2 regions of the Kitasatospora sp. NPDC034533 genome follow, and region 1 is predicted to be linked to the other one. Evidence: predicted binding sites of a transcription regulator. Region 1 holds the regulator's gene; the other holds the start of a gene.
The links. The regulator HrcA, encoded in region 1, represses chaperone genes, less so after heat shock. The targets are predictions, from matches to a motif close to TTNGCACTCNGNNNNNCNGAGTGCNAA.
Positions count from the first base shown of each region.

Region 2: groES (co-chaperone GroES) is a predicted target of HrcA. The motif match lies at 4,154-4,180, and genes of this name have one in related genera.

Region 1 is NZ_JBVITE010000023.1:46,614-53,537, forward strand. It holds gene ACZ55U_RS18345 (hypothetical protein) at 1-542, shown strand, start outside; gene pspAB (PspA-associated protein PspAB) at 571-1,155, opposite strand; gene htpX (zinc metalloprotease HtpX) at 1,178-2,098, opposite strand; gene hrcA (heat-inducible transcriptional repressor HrcA) at 2,383-3,417, shown strand; gene dnaJ (molecular chaperone DnaJ) at 3,492-4,634, shown strand; gene ACZ55U_RS18370 (16S rRNA (uracil(1498)-N(3))-methyltransferase) at 4,713-5,462, shown strand; gene ACZ55U_RS18375 (S41 family peptidase) at 5,570-6,924, shown strand, end outside.
Region 2 is NZ_JBVITE010000001.1:152,931-159,854, forward strand. It holds gene rimI (ribosomal protein S18-alanine N-acetyltransferase) at 1-177, shown strand, start outside; gene tsaD (tRNA (adenosine(37)-N6)-threonylcarbamoyltransferase complex transferase subunit TsaD) at 170-1,276, shown strand; gene ACZ55U_RS00820 (hypothetical protein) at 1,273-1,533, shown strand; gene ACZ55U_RS00825 (polysaccharide deacetylase family protein) at 1,614-2,516, shown strand; gene ACZ55U_RS00830 (THUMP-like domain-containing protein) at 2,518-3,684, opposite strand; gene ACZ55U_RS00835 (hypothetical protein) at 3,734-4,072, opposite strand; gene groES (co-chaperone GroES) at 4,322-4,627, shown strand; gene groL (chaperonin GroEL) at 4,744-6,372, shown strand; gene ACZ55U_RS00850 (LysR family transcriptional regulator) at 6,505-6,924, shown strand, end outside.

The DNA.
Region 1 (6,924 bases):
GCCGGCCGCAGTACGCCGCCGCCGCGGTGGTCGTCCTCGGGGCCGCCTTCGTCCTCTTCGGCGTGACGGAGTGGGTGAACGCCAGGGGCGCGGAGCCCGCCGCACCGGCCGCGGCCGCCGACGGCGACGGCGTCGGCGGCGGCGACAAGGGCGAGGACGGGGACGGCGACGGCGACGGGCACCTGGAGCGGTGCGAGGTCTGCGGCCGGACGGAGCCCAGGACGGCGGACGCGGACGGGAGCCCGGAGCTGCCCGAGGGCTGGCTGTCCCTGGAGATCGACCGCCGCTCCGCCGAACTGCTCCACCGGACGTACTGCTCCGAGGAGCACCTGCGCCAGGGCCTCGCGGAGCCGCTGCCCGCCCCGGTGCCCTACCGGGGCGGCTGCGACGACCCCTGGGAGAGGGGCCCGCGAACCGCCTGGGACCGGTTCGTCGACGGGGCCCTGCTGGCCGGGCTGCTGCTCGTGTGCGGGTTCCTGCTGCTCGGGTCCGTCCTGGCGGTCCGGTTCCTGTTCGGACTGGTCGTCAGCGCGCTGTCGTAGCGGACCGCCGGGGCGGGCCGGCGCCGCCTCACAGGCCCGGCGCGCCCCAGACCGGGAACCAGCGGCTCAGGTCCTTCTCCAGCCGCAGGTCGTTCCCCAGCATCGCGTTGACCTGGAGCTCCAGCGGACTGTTGCGCCGCTCCCCGCCGCCCGGCATCGGGGCGAAGGGGTAGAACGTGCCCCGCTTGTAGAGGTACACCAGCGCCAGCGACTGCCCCTGGGCGTCGCGGAAGCCCACCAGCGAGCAGAGCAGCTGCGGCCCGAAGCCGTTCGCCTCCAGCTCGCTGTTGACCGCGTGCAGGTCGTTCACCAGCTCCGGCAGCTCCTCGGGCGAGTGCCGCGCGAGCAGCCAGGAGTAGCCGTAGCCGTCCTTGGAGGCCTCCACCGGGACGCCGCCGCGCTCGGTGTCGGCGTCCAGCAGCGCCCGGACCTGCTGCTCGACCTGGACGAAGGCCGCGCCCTCGACGGCCGCGAAGCAGACCGAGCCGAGCCCGGTGGGGGTGAACCCGGCCCCGGCCTCCAGGGTGAGCGCGGCGGACGGCACGCCGAACAGCTGGTCCAGGTCGGGCTTGACGGGCTTGCTGCGGCCGAACAGGGCGTCCAGGAATCCCACGGCGGTCCTTTCGGTGAGGTGCTCAGCGGCCGAGCTGCTCGGAGATCCGGGCCAGCTGCTCCAGCCGCTTCTCCAGCGTCGGATGGGTGGAGAACAGCTGCGAGGCGGTCTCCCGGGCGCTCAGCGCGGGGGCGAAGTAGAAGGCGTTGTACGGCTGCGCCTGGCGCAGGTCCTTGCTGGGGATGGCCGCGATCTGCCCGGTCACCTTGGTGAGCGCCGAGGCCAGCGAGCTGGGCCGCCCGGTGAGCTGGGCGGCGGCCCGGTCCGCGGCCAGCTCGCGGTAGCGGGACAGCAGCCGGGTGAGCAGGAAGCTGATCGCGTACACGAGCATCGACACCAGCGGGACGATCAGCGCCAGGACGGCCGCGTTCTGGTCGTTGTTGTTGCGCCCGCCGCCCATGAACCCGCCGTACACGGCGATCCGGGTCATCGCCCCGGCGAGGACGCCGAGGAAGCCGGCGATCGTCATCACCGCGACGTCCCGGTGGGCGACGTGCGACAGCTCGTGGGCGAGGACGCCCTCCAGTTCCTCCGGCTCCAGCCGGCGCAGCAGCCCGGTGGTCACGCAGACCACCGCGTTCTGCGGGTTGCGGCCGGTGGCGAAGGCGTTCGGCATGTCGTTGTCGGCGACCGCCACCCGCGGTTTGGGCATGTCGGCCAGCGCGCAGAGCCGGTCGACGGTTCCGTGCAGCTGGGGGAACTGCTCCGGGGACACCTGGTGGGCGCCCATCGCCCGCTCGGTGATCTTGTCGCTGAACCAGAACTGGGCCACGAACAGCCCGCCCGAGATCAGCACGATCAGCGGCCAGGCGCCGCGCAGCAGCACGATCAGCAGGCCGGTGAAACCCACGTACAGCAGCCCGATCACGAACATCGTCACGACCATGCGGCCGGTCAGGCCGCGGTCGGGCGCGAATCGGGAGTGCTGGCCCGAGCTCGACATCGCTTGCTCCTCCGTTCGCCGTCGCTTTCGATGCTGCCACCCGGACGGCCTCCCGGCACCACCCCCGCGCCAGGAGGATCGACCCGCCGGGCCGCGGCGGACGGGTACGGAACTGCGGGGAGGATCACCCCGGTCGGGCCGTTCCTGCCGTAGGACCCGGGCCTTACACTGGCAGGTACGGTTCTGGCACTCGCGTGTTCAGAGTGCCAAGGCCGGGGCCGCCGGGAGCGGTCCGCAGCAAGGGACACAGACGGACAACGTGCGAAGACGGAGGTGCGTGCCCCATGGCCGGTGAGGTCCGCCAGCTGGACGAACGCAAGCTCGCCGTGCTCCGTGCGATCGTGCAGGACTACGTGGGCACCGAGGAGCCGGTCGGTTCCAAGGCCCTGGTGGAGCGGCACAACCTCGGAGTCTCCCCGGCGACCGTCCGCAACGACATGGCGGCGCTGGAGGAGGAGGGCTACATCCACCAGCCGCACACCAGCGCGGGCCGCATCCCGACCGACAAGGGGTACCGCCTCTTCGTCGACAAGCTCGCCGAGATCAAGCCGATGAGCGCCCCCGAGCGCCGGGCCATCCGGCACTTCCTGGACGGCGCGGTCGACCTGGACGACGTGGTGGCCCGCACGGTGCGGCTGCTCGCCCAGCTGACCCGGCAGGTCGCGGTGGTGCAGTACCCCTCGCTGTCGCGCTCCACCGTCCGGCACATCGAGCTGGTGGCGCTGGCCCCGGCCAAGGTGATGCTGGTGCTGATCACCAACACCGGCCGGGTCGAGCAGCGGATGGTCGACTGCCCGGGCACCGTCGGCGAGACGCTCCTGTCGGACCTGCGGGCCCGGATCAACACGAGGGCCGCCGGCCGGCGCCTCCCGGAGGTCCCGGGGCTGCTGGAGGAACTGCCGGCGCTGTTCGAACAGGCCGACCGGCCGACCGTCACCACGGTCCTGGCGACCCTGTTCGAGACGCTCGCCGAACAGAACGAGGAGCGGATCATGCTGGCCGGCACGGCCAACCTGACCCGCTTCGGACACGACTTCCCGCTCACCATCCAGCCGGTGCTGGAGGCCCTGGAGGAGCAGGTCATCCTGCTCCGCCTCCTGGGTGAGACCGGGGACGCCGCGATGACGGTCCGGATCGGCCGGGAGAACGCCTACGAGGGGCTGAATTCCACCTCGGTCGTTTCCGTCGGCTACGGTTCGGGCGACGAGAGCGTGGCCAAGCTGGGTGTGATCGGTCCGACCCGGATGGACTACCCGGGCACAATGGGGGCGGTGCGGGCGGTGGCGCGGTACGTGGGCCAGATCCTGGCCGAGTCCTAGCAAACGGCCGCCGTCGGACCTGACGGCGGCTACCAGTCGCAGCACTACTACAGGCGGAACAAGCGGAGCATTTGGTGGCCACGGACTACTACGCGGTACTCGGCGTCCGACGGGATGCGGGGCAGGACGAGATCAAGAAGGCGTTCCGGCGCCTGGCACGCGAACTGCACCCGGACGTCAACCCGGACCCGAAGACGCAGGAGCGGTTCAAGGAGATCAACGCCGCCTACGAGGTGCTCTCCGACCCGCAGAAGCGCCAGGTCTACGACCTCGGCGGGGACCCGCTGTCCCCGGGCGGCGGCGGTGGCGCGGGCGGCTTCGGCGCCGGCGCGGCGGGCTTCGGCTTCTCCGACATCATGGACGCCTTCTTCGGCGCCGCGGCCGGCCAGCGCGGCCCGCGCTCGCGCACCCGCCGCGGGCAGGACGCCATGATCCGGCTGGAGATCACCCTGGAGGAGGCCGCCTTCGGCACCACCAAGGAGCTCCAGGTCGACACCGCCGTCACCTGCACCACGTGTAGCGGCGAGGGCGCGGCCCCCGGCACCTCCGCGCAGACCTGCGACATGTGCCGCGGCAAGGGCGAGGTCTCCCAGGTCACCCGGTCCTTCCTGGGCCAGGTCATGACCTCCCGCCCCTGCCCGCAGTGCCAGGGCTTCGGCACCGTGGTGCCCACCCCGTGCCCGGAGTGCGCCGGCGACGGCCGGGTGCGCGCCCGCCGCACCCTCACCGTCAAGATCCCGGCCGGTGTCGACAACGGCACCCGGATCCAGCTGGCCGGCGAGGGCGAGGTCGGCCCCGGCGGCGGCCCGGCCGGCGACCTGTACGTCGAGATCGCCGAGACCACCCACACCATCTTCCAGCGGCGCGGGGACGACCTGCACTGCACCGTCACCATCCCGATGACGGCGGCCGCGCTCGGCACCCAGGTGCCGCTCCAGACCCTGGACGGCCTGGAGGAGGTCGACATCCGGCCCGGCACCCAGTCCGGCCAGTCGATCCCGCTGCACGGCCGGGGCATCACCCACCTGCGCGGCGGCGGACGGGGCGACCTGATAGTGCACGTCGAGGTGAAGACGCCCAGCAAGCTCGACGCCGAGCAGGAGGAGCTGCTGCGCCGCCTCGCGGTGCTGCGCGGCGAGGAGCGGCCGTCCGGCCAGTTCGCGCCGGGCCAGCAGGGCCTGTTCTCGCGTCTGAAGGACGCCTTCAACGGCCGGTAGCCGTCCGTGAGGAGGTGCCGGCGGCCCGGCCGCCGGCACCTCCCGCGCGTTCTCGTCCCACTCCCGGAGGTACCCGTCATGACCGCGCCCGTCTTCGTCGTCGAGACCGAGCGGATCGCCACCGCCGCGCCCGGGGCCGTGGTGCGCCTGGACGGCCCCGAGGGGCGGCACGCGGCCGCGGTGAAGCGGCTGGAGCCGGGCGAGGCGGTGACCCTCGCCGACGGGCTGGGCCTCGGGGTGGACGGCACGGTCGCCGAGGTGCTCGGCAAGGACGCGATCGACGTGACGGTCACCGCCGTGCGCCGCGAGCCGCAGCCCGCGCCGCGGATCGTCGTCGTCCAGGCGCTGCCCAAGGGCGACCGCGGCGAGCTGGCCGTGGAGACCATGACCGAGGTCGGCGTGGACGTGGTCGTGCCGTGGGCCGCCTCGCGCTGCATCACCCAGTGGAAGGGCGAGCGCGGCGCCAAGGCGCTCGCCAAGTGGCGGGCCACCGCCCGGGAGGCGGGCAAGCAGTCGCGCCGGGTGCGCTTCCCCGAGGTGCGCGAACCGGTGACCACCCGGCAGCTGGCGCCCCTCCTGGAGCGGGCCGCGTTCGCCGCCGTGCTGCACGAGGAGGGCGCCGAGCCGCTGGCGCACGCCGCGCTGCCCGCGTCCGGGGACATCGTCCTGGTGGTCGGCCCGGAGGGCGGGGTCTCCCCGGAGGAGCTGGCCGCCTTCGCCGGGGCGGGGGCGAAGCCGTACCGGCTGGGCCCCTCGGTGCTGCGCACCTCGACCGCCGGGGTGGCCGCCGGCGCGCTGCTGCTGGGGCGCACCGGCCGCTGGTCGTGACGGCTCGGCGGCCCCGCCCGCACCAGTCGTCACAGCCGCCCGCGGGCGGTGCCGGGAGTCCGCGAAAACCGGAGCGGATCGTACGCGCACCTGCTTAGGCTGACCGGGTGACGGACTCCCTGAACCCCTCCCCGGCCGGCTCCGCGGGAGCCTACCCGCGCCATCCCCACCTGCACGGCGACCTGGTCGCCTTCGTCGCCGAGGACGACCTCTGGCTCGCCCCGCTGGACGGCGGCCGCGCCTGGCGGCTGACGGCCGACCACCTGCCGGTCCACCACCCGCGGTTCTCCCCGGACGGCCGGCACCTGGCCTTCACCTCCACCCGGGACGGCGCCCCCGAGGTGCACGTGGTGCCGGTGGACGGCGGCCCGTCGCGCCGGCTCACCCACTGGGGCAGCCACCAGACCCGGGTGCTCGGCTGGACCGCCGGCGGCCGTCCGATCGCGGCCACCGCCGCCGGTGAGGCCAGTGCGCGCCGCACCTGGGCGCACGCCGTGCCGCTGGACGGCGGCGAACCGCGGCGGCTGCCGTACGGGCCGGTCGGCGCGATCGCCTTCGAACCGGGCGGGGACCGGGTGCTGCTGGGCAGCGTCACCGGCCTCGACCCGGCCTGGTGGAAGCGCTACCGCGGCGGGCGGGCCGGCAAGCTGTGGCTCGGCCGGGACGAATTCGCCCGTGTGCACGCGGAGTTGGACGGTCAGCTGGACTCGCCGATGTGGGTGGCCGGGAAGGACGGGCAGGGCGGCAGGATCGCCTTCCTGTCCGACCACGAAGGCGTCGGCGACCTGTGGTCCAGCCTCCCGGACGGCAGCGACCTGCGCCGCCACACCGCCGACCCGGACGGCTTCTACGCCCGGGGCGCCGCCACCGACGGCACCCGGGTGGTCTTCCACCGGGCCGGCGACCTCTGGCTGCTGGACGACCTGGCGGGCGCCGAGCCGCGCCGGCTGGACGTCCGGCTCGCCGGTCCGCGGGCCGGGCGCCGCCCCCGCCCGGTGCCGGCCGCGCACTGGCTGGACTCCGTCGCCCCCGACCGCACCGGCCGGGGCAGCGCCGTGGTGGTGCGCGGCAGCGTGCACTGGCTGACCCACCGCGAGGGCCCGGCCCGGGTGCTGGACGAGACCCCGGGCGTGCGCGGGCGCCTGGTGCGGGTGGTGCCGGGCGAGGACGGCGCCCAGGGCGTGCTCTGGGTGTCCGACGCCGAGGGCGAGGACGCCCTGGAGTTCGCCCCCGACGCGCGCGGCGCCGAGCGCCGCCGGCTGGCCGCCGGGCAGCTCGGCCGGGTCAACGCGCTGGTGGTCTCCCCGGACGGCAAGCAGGCCGCGCTCGGCGTGCACGACGGGCGGGTGCTGCTGGTCGCGCTGGCCGACGGCGCCGTGCACGAACTGGACCGCAGCGCCGACGGCGAGGTCTCCGGACTGGCCTTCAGCCCGGACTCGGCCAAGCTGGCCTGGTCGCGCCC
Region 2 (6,924 bases), on a different contig from region 1:
GTGCGGGTGGACAACCCGCGCGCCCAGCGGCTGTACGAGCGCCACGGCTTCGAACCGGTGGGCATCCGGCGCGGCTACTACCAGCCCGCCAACGTCGACGCGCTGGTGATGCGCCTCGACCACCCGAGCACTGACAGCACTGACCCGAAGGACATTGAGGACACCCGCCATGGCTGACGAACCGCTCGTCCTCGGCATCGAGACCTCCTGCGACGAGACCGGCGTCGGCATCGTGCGCGGCACGACCCTGCTGGCCGACGCCGTCGCCTCCAGCGTCAACGACCACGCCCGCTTCGGCGGCGTCGTCCCGGAGATCGCCAGCCGCGCGCACCTGGAGGCGATGGTCCCGACCATCCAGCGCGCCCTGGACACGGCCGGCGTCAAGGCGAGCGACCTGGACGGCATCGCCGTCACGGCCGGACCCGGCCTGGCCGGCGCGCTGCTGGTCGGCGTCAGCGCCGCGAAGGCGTACGCCTGGGCGCTGGACAAGCCGCTGTACGGGGTCAACCACCTCGCCTCGCACATCTGCGTCGACCAGCTGGAGCACGGCCGGCTGCCCTCGCCGACGATGGCCCTGCTGGTCTCCGGCGGGCACTCCTCGCTGCTGCTCAGCGAGGACATCACCAGTGACGTCCGCCCGCTCGGCGCGACCATCGACGACGCCGCCGGCGAGGCCTTCGACAAGGTCGCCCGGGTGCTCGGCCTGGGCTTCCCCGGCGGCCCGATCGTCGACCGGACGGCCCGCGAGGGCGACCCGAAGGCGATCGCCTTCCCGCGCGGCCTCACCGGCAGGAACGACCCCGAGTACGACTTCTCCTTCTCCGGCCTGAAGACCGCCGTCGCCCGCTGGGTGGAGGCCAAGCGCCGGACCGGGGAGGAGGTGCCGATCGCCGACGTGGCGGCGTCCTTCCAGGAGGCGGTCACCGACGTGCTCACCCGCAAGGCCGTCAAGGCGTGCAAGGACAGCGGCGTCGACCACCTGATGATCGGCGGCGGCGTGGCGGCCAACTCGCGGCTGCGCGAGATGGCCCAGCAGCGCTGCGACCGGGCCGGCATCCGGCTGCGGGTGCCCCGGCCGGGCCTGTGCACCGACAACGGCGCGATGGTCGCGGCGCTCGGCGCCGAGATGGTGTGGCGCGACCGCACGCCGTCCGCCCTCGACCTGTCGGCGGACTCCTCGCTGCCGGTGACCGACGTCCACGTGCCCACCGCGGACACGGGGCACGGGGACTTCCACGGCCAGGCCTACCACGCCCTCGGCGGCGGCGCGGCATGACCGTCGCCGCGATGTGGGAGGCCCGGGCGGCGGCCGGGCGGGGAGCCGAACTCGCCGCCTGGGTGCGGGAGTCGGCGCTGCCGGCGCTCCGCGGCTCGGCCGGGCTGGAGCGCCTCGAACTGCTCTCCGCCCCCGGCGAGCGGGTGCTGCTGATCACCTGGTGGAGCGGCGAGCCGGTGCCCGTCGCCGACCCGCCGGCCGAACTGCTCGGCCGTCCGGTGCACCGCTGGTCCTTCGTCCGCGAGCACGCCGAGTAGCCCGGACCGGGGAACCGCGCCCCCGGCCGTTACCGTGCATAGCTGAGAGAAGGCCGGACGGGAAGCGGGAGCGCACTGCGGTGATCAGGGACGGGCGGAGCAGGACCAGGACGTACGCGGCGGGGGCGCTGGCGCTGCTGGCCTTCGCCACCGGATGCGGCAGCGGCGGCGGCAGCGCCCCGGCCGCCCAGGGCACCGGCACCGCCCCGGCCGCGCCCCGGCCCACCACCGCGGCGCCGGCCACCGCCGCCCCGACCACCGCGGCGCCGGCGGGCGCGGACGCGGCGGCCTGGGCCAAGTGGAACCTCACCCCGCTCGCCCCCGCCCCGGCGCCGCCCGCCGACAAGCCCGTCAAGCTCGAACGGACCGGCCCCGTACCGGTGTTCAGCGACGTGAAGACGAGCGACAAGGTCGTCTTCATCACCATCGACGACGGGGCCGAGAAGGACCCCAAGTTCGTCGAGATGCTGACCGACCTCAAGGTGCCGATCTCGATGTTCCTGACCCGGGACATAGTCAAGAACGACTACGCCTACTTCAAGCCGCTCCAGGCACTGGGCAACCACGTCCAGAACCACACCGTGGACCACCCGGTGATGAGCAAGATCCCGGCCGAGAAGCAGAAGTCCGAGATCTGCGACGCCCAGTCCGCGCTCACCCAGCAGTACGGCACCGCCCCGCTGCTGTTCCGCCCGCCGTTCGGCGACGGCGCCAACACCTCGACGCTCAACACCTCGGTGCAGCAGTGCGGTCCGCGCGCGATCGTGCTGTGGCGCGAGTCGATGCAGATCCACGACATGCAGTACCAGGCGGCGGACAAGAAGCTGAAGCCCGGCGACATCATCCTGGCGCACTTCCGCGGCCCCCAGGAGCTCAAGGGCGCCACGATGACCCAGATGTTCGGCGACCTGCTGGCCCGGATCCAGGAGCAGGGCTTCTCGGTGGCCCGCCTGGAGGACTACATCCAGGCGCCCGCCTCCTGACTCAGACCGGCTGCCCCAGCATCATCAGCGGGCCGCGGTCGGTGCGGCTGAGGATCACCGTGACGGTGTTCGGCCCGGACGGCTTGAGCTGGCGGCGCAGCTCCTCCGGGGTGATCGCCATCCCGCGCTTCTTGATCACCACCGTGCCGACCGCCCGCTCGCGCAGCAGCGCCTTCAGCTTCTTGATGTTGAACGGCAGCACGTCGGTGAGCTCGAAGGCGTGCGCGTACGGGGTGGCGACCAGCTCGTCTGCGGTCAGGTAGGCGATCTTCGGGTCGATCAGCCGCCCGCCCACCTGCTCGGCCACCTCGGCCACCAGGTGGGCCCGGATCACCGCGCCGTCCGGCTCGTACAGGTAGCGCCCGACCGGGCCGGCCGGCGGGTCGGGCAGGTCGCCGCCGGTCAGGCTGGCGCCCTGCGGCAGCAGGGTGGCGCGGTGCGGGCTCGCGGCCCGGGTGCCGAACCAGAGCACCGCCTCCTTGACGTCGCCGTGGTCGGAGACCCACTCGGCCTCGGCGTCCTCGGGGACGGCCTCGTGGGGGATGCCCGGGGCGACCTTCAGCGCGCCGACCGGGGTCCGCCGGCCGGCCTCGATCGCCCAGGAGAGCGGCGGGGCGTACGCCTCGGGGTCGAACACCCGGCCGCGCGAGGTGCGCCGGGCCGGGTCGGTGAACACCGCGTCGTAGCCGGTGACGTCCACCTCGGCGACGTCCGCGCAGCGCACCTCGACCAGCTCGGCCAGGCCCAGCGCGGCGGCGTTCGCCGCGGTGGCGGCACAGGCCGCCGGGTCCCTGTCGACGGCCAGCACCTCGATGCCCGCCCGGGCCAGCGCCAGCGCGTCCCCGCCGATGCCGCAGCAGAGGTCCGCCAGCCGCCGTACGCCCAGGGCGGCGAAGCGCCGCGCCCGCCACTCGGCCACGCCGCGCCGGGTGGACTGCTCGACGCCGTTGGGCGTGAAGTACATCAGGTCGGCGTCGGCCCCGAACTTCGCCCGCGCGCGCTGCCGCAGCCGCGCCTGCCCGAACGCCGCCGACACCAGCTCCGCGGGGTGCTCCCGCCGCAGCCTGGTCGCCAGCGCCAGCTCCTCCTCGGGGGTGAACTCGCGCAACTCGGCGAGCAGGGCCTGGCCCTCGGGCGTCAGCAGGGGCTGGAGGTTCTCGGTGTCCACGGGGTCATTCTCGCCGGTCGGCGGGCTCGCGAGCGCACCGTCCGGCCGTTCACCGGAAGGCGCCGGACGAGAGCAGTGCGGGCAGGAGGAACGGAGCGATCGCGGCGGCGGCCGGGAGGAGCCGGTAGCCGGACCGGACGCTGCGGACGGCCGTCACGACGCTCGCCGCGAGGGCGATCACCGGGGCGGCCATGAACGCGACGCCCAGGGTGGCCCAGGCGCTGCCGTCCCCGTCGTCGCCGCCGTCGAAGCCGGCCGCGATGCCGATGAGGCAGACGAGGTAGAAGGCGGCGACGGGGAGCGCCGCGCCCAGCAGGAGCAGGGTCGGCAGGGCGAGCGAGGCGTCCTTGAGCCGGGAGGGGCCGACGCGGGCCGGGATCGGAGTCATGGCAGGAGTCTGTTCGGTGCCGGAGCCGTCGCACATGAGTACGGCTACTCATCCCTCGTCCGGGGCCCCCAGGACGCGCCGTTGGCACTCTGGTTGACTGAGTGCTAACACGGCCCTATGGTCGTCCTTGGCACTCACCACCTGGAGAGTGCTAACGCGACGACGTGTGTCTGACCCCCGCGACGGCAGACCCGCAGGATCGCCCCTACCCGTTAGAAAACCCCGTAATCTCCGAAGGGGAGCTCGGACGTGACCACCAGCAGCAAGGTTGCCATCAAGCCGCTCGAGGACCGCATCGTGGTCCAGCCGCTCGACGCCGAGACCACCACGGCCTCCGGCCTGGTTATCCCGGACACCGCCAAGGAGAAGCCCCAGGAGGGCGTCGTCCTGGCCGTCGGCCCGGGCCGCTTCGAGGACGGCCAGCGTCTGCCGCTCGACGTCGCCGTCGGTGACATCGTCCTGTACTCGAAGTACGGCGGCACCGAGGTGAAGTACCAGGGCGAGGAGTACCTGGTGCTCTCGGCCCGCGACGTCCTCGCGATCATCGAGAAGTAAGACGTTCCGACCCGCCCCGGATCCGTGTCCCATGTGACAGGGGCCCGGGGCGTGGTTGTTGGTTCACGTAGTCCGGCGGCCGGTGGCCCGGTCGCAGCCCCGAGGGAATAGGGAACATGGCGAAGATCCTGCAGTTCGACGAGGACGCCCGCCGCTCGCTGGAGCGCGGTGTCAACAAGCTGGCCGACACCGTCAAGGTGACCATCGGCCCCAAGGGCCGCAACGTCGTCATCGACAAGAAGTTCGGCGCTCCGACCATCACCAACGACGGTGTCACCATCGCCCGCGAGGTCGAGCTGGACGACCCGTACGAGAACCTTGGCGCGCAGCTCGTCAAGGAGGTCGCCACCAAGACCAACGACGTCGCCGGTGACGGCACCACCACCGCCACCGTGCTGGCCCAGGCCCTGGTCAACGAGGGTCTGCGCAACGTCGCCGCCGGTGCCGGCCCGGCCGCCCTGAAGAAGGGCATCGACAAGGCCGTCGCCGCCGTCTCCGAGCACCTGCTCTCCGCCGCCCGCGAGATCGAGGGCAAGGACGACGTCGCCGCCGTCGCGTCCCTCTCCGCGCAGGACACCCAGGTCGGCGAGCTGATCGCCGAGGCGATCGACAAGGTCGGCAAGGACGGCGTCATCACCGTCGAGGAGTCGAACACCTTCGGCGTGGAGCTGGACTTCACCGAGGGCATGCAGTTCGACAAGGGCTACCTGTCGCCGTACTTCGTCACCGACGCGGAGCGGCAGGAGGCGGTCCTGGAGGACCCGTACATCCTGATCAACCAGGGCAAGATCTCCTCCATCCAGGAGCTGCTGCCGCTGCTGGAGAAGATCCTCCAGGGCGGTTCCTCGAAGCCGCTGCTGATCATCGCCGAGGACGTCGACGGCGAGGCGCTGTCGACCCTGGTCGTGAACAAGATCCGCGGCACCTTCAACGCCGTCGCCGTCAAGGCCCCGGGCTTCGGCGACCGCCGCAAGGCGATCCTCGGCGACCTGGCCGTCCTGACCGGTGGCCAGGTCATCTCCGAGGAGGTCGGCCTCAAGCTCGACCAGGTCGGCCTGGACGTGCTGGGCACCGCCCGCCGCGTGACCATCACCAAGGACGCGACCACCGTCGTCGACGGCGCCGGTGACGCCGAGGCCGTGGCCGGCCGCGTCGCCCAGATCAAGGGCGAGATCGCCGCGACCGACTCCGACTGGGACCGCGAGAAGCTCCAGGAGCGCCTGGCCAAGCTGGCCGGCGGCGTCTGCGTCATCAAGGTCGGCGCCGCCACCGAGGTGGAGCTCAAGGAGCGCAAGCACCGCCTGGAGGACGCCATCTCGGCGACCCGCGCCGCGGTCGAGGAGGGCATCGTCGCCGGTGGTGGCGCCTCCCTGGTCCACGCCGCCAAGGTGCTGAACGACGGCCTGGGCCTGTCGGGCGACGAGGCCACCGGTGTCGCCGTGGTCCGCAAGGCGCTGCACGAGCCGCTGCGCTGGATCGCCCAGAACGCCGGCCTGGAGGGCTACGTCATCACCTCCAAGGTCTCCGAGCTGGAGGTCGGCCAGGGCTACAACGCCGCCACCGGCGAGTACGGCGACCTGGTGAAGGCCGGCGTCATCGACCCGGTCAAGGTCACCCGCTCCGCCCTGGAGAACGCCGCCTCGATCGCCTCCCTGCTCCTCACCACCGAGACCCTCGTGGTGGAGAAGAAGGAGGAGGAGGCCGAGGCCGGTCACTCGCACGGCGGTCACGGCCACTCGCACTGAGGCTCCGACGCCTGACCGGAGGCCCGGTCCGCTCCCTCGGGGAGGCGGGCCGGGCCTCCGGCGTTGGTGATCTTGAGCCTTCAACTATCAGGAGAATTTTGCAGAATCCAAAGATTGCCTTATAACTGAGGCATGATCGAGGCCCGCCACCTGCGCGTTCTGCGTGCCGTCGCCCGCACCGGCTCCTTCTCCGCCGCCGCCCGTGAGCTGGGGTGTACGCAGCCCGCCATCAGCCAGCAGATGAAGGCCCTGGAGAAGTCCGTGGACACGCCGCTGGTGGTCCGCTCGGGCCGCGGGATGCAGCTCAGCGAGGCCGGGCGGGTCCTGCTCAAGCATGCCACCGGAATCCTGGCCGGGCTCTCCGCCGCCGAGGAGGAGGTGGCGGCGATCGCCGGGCTGCGGGCCGGGCGGGTGCGGCTGGTGTCCTTCCCGACCGCGAGTTCCACCCTGGTGCCGCCCGCGGTCGCCCGCCTGCGGGACAGCCATCCGGGGGTGCGCGTGTCGCTGGTCGAGGCGGAGCCGCCGGAGTCGCTGGCGATGCTGCGCGGCGGC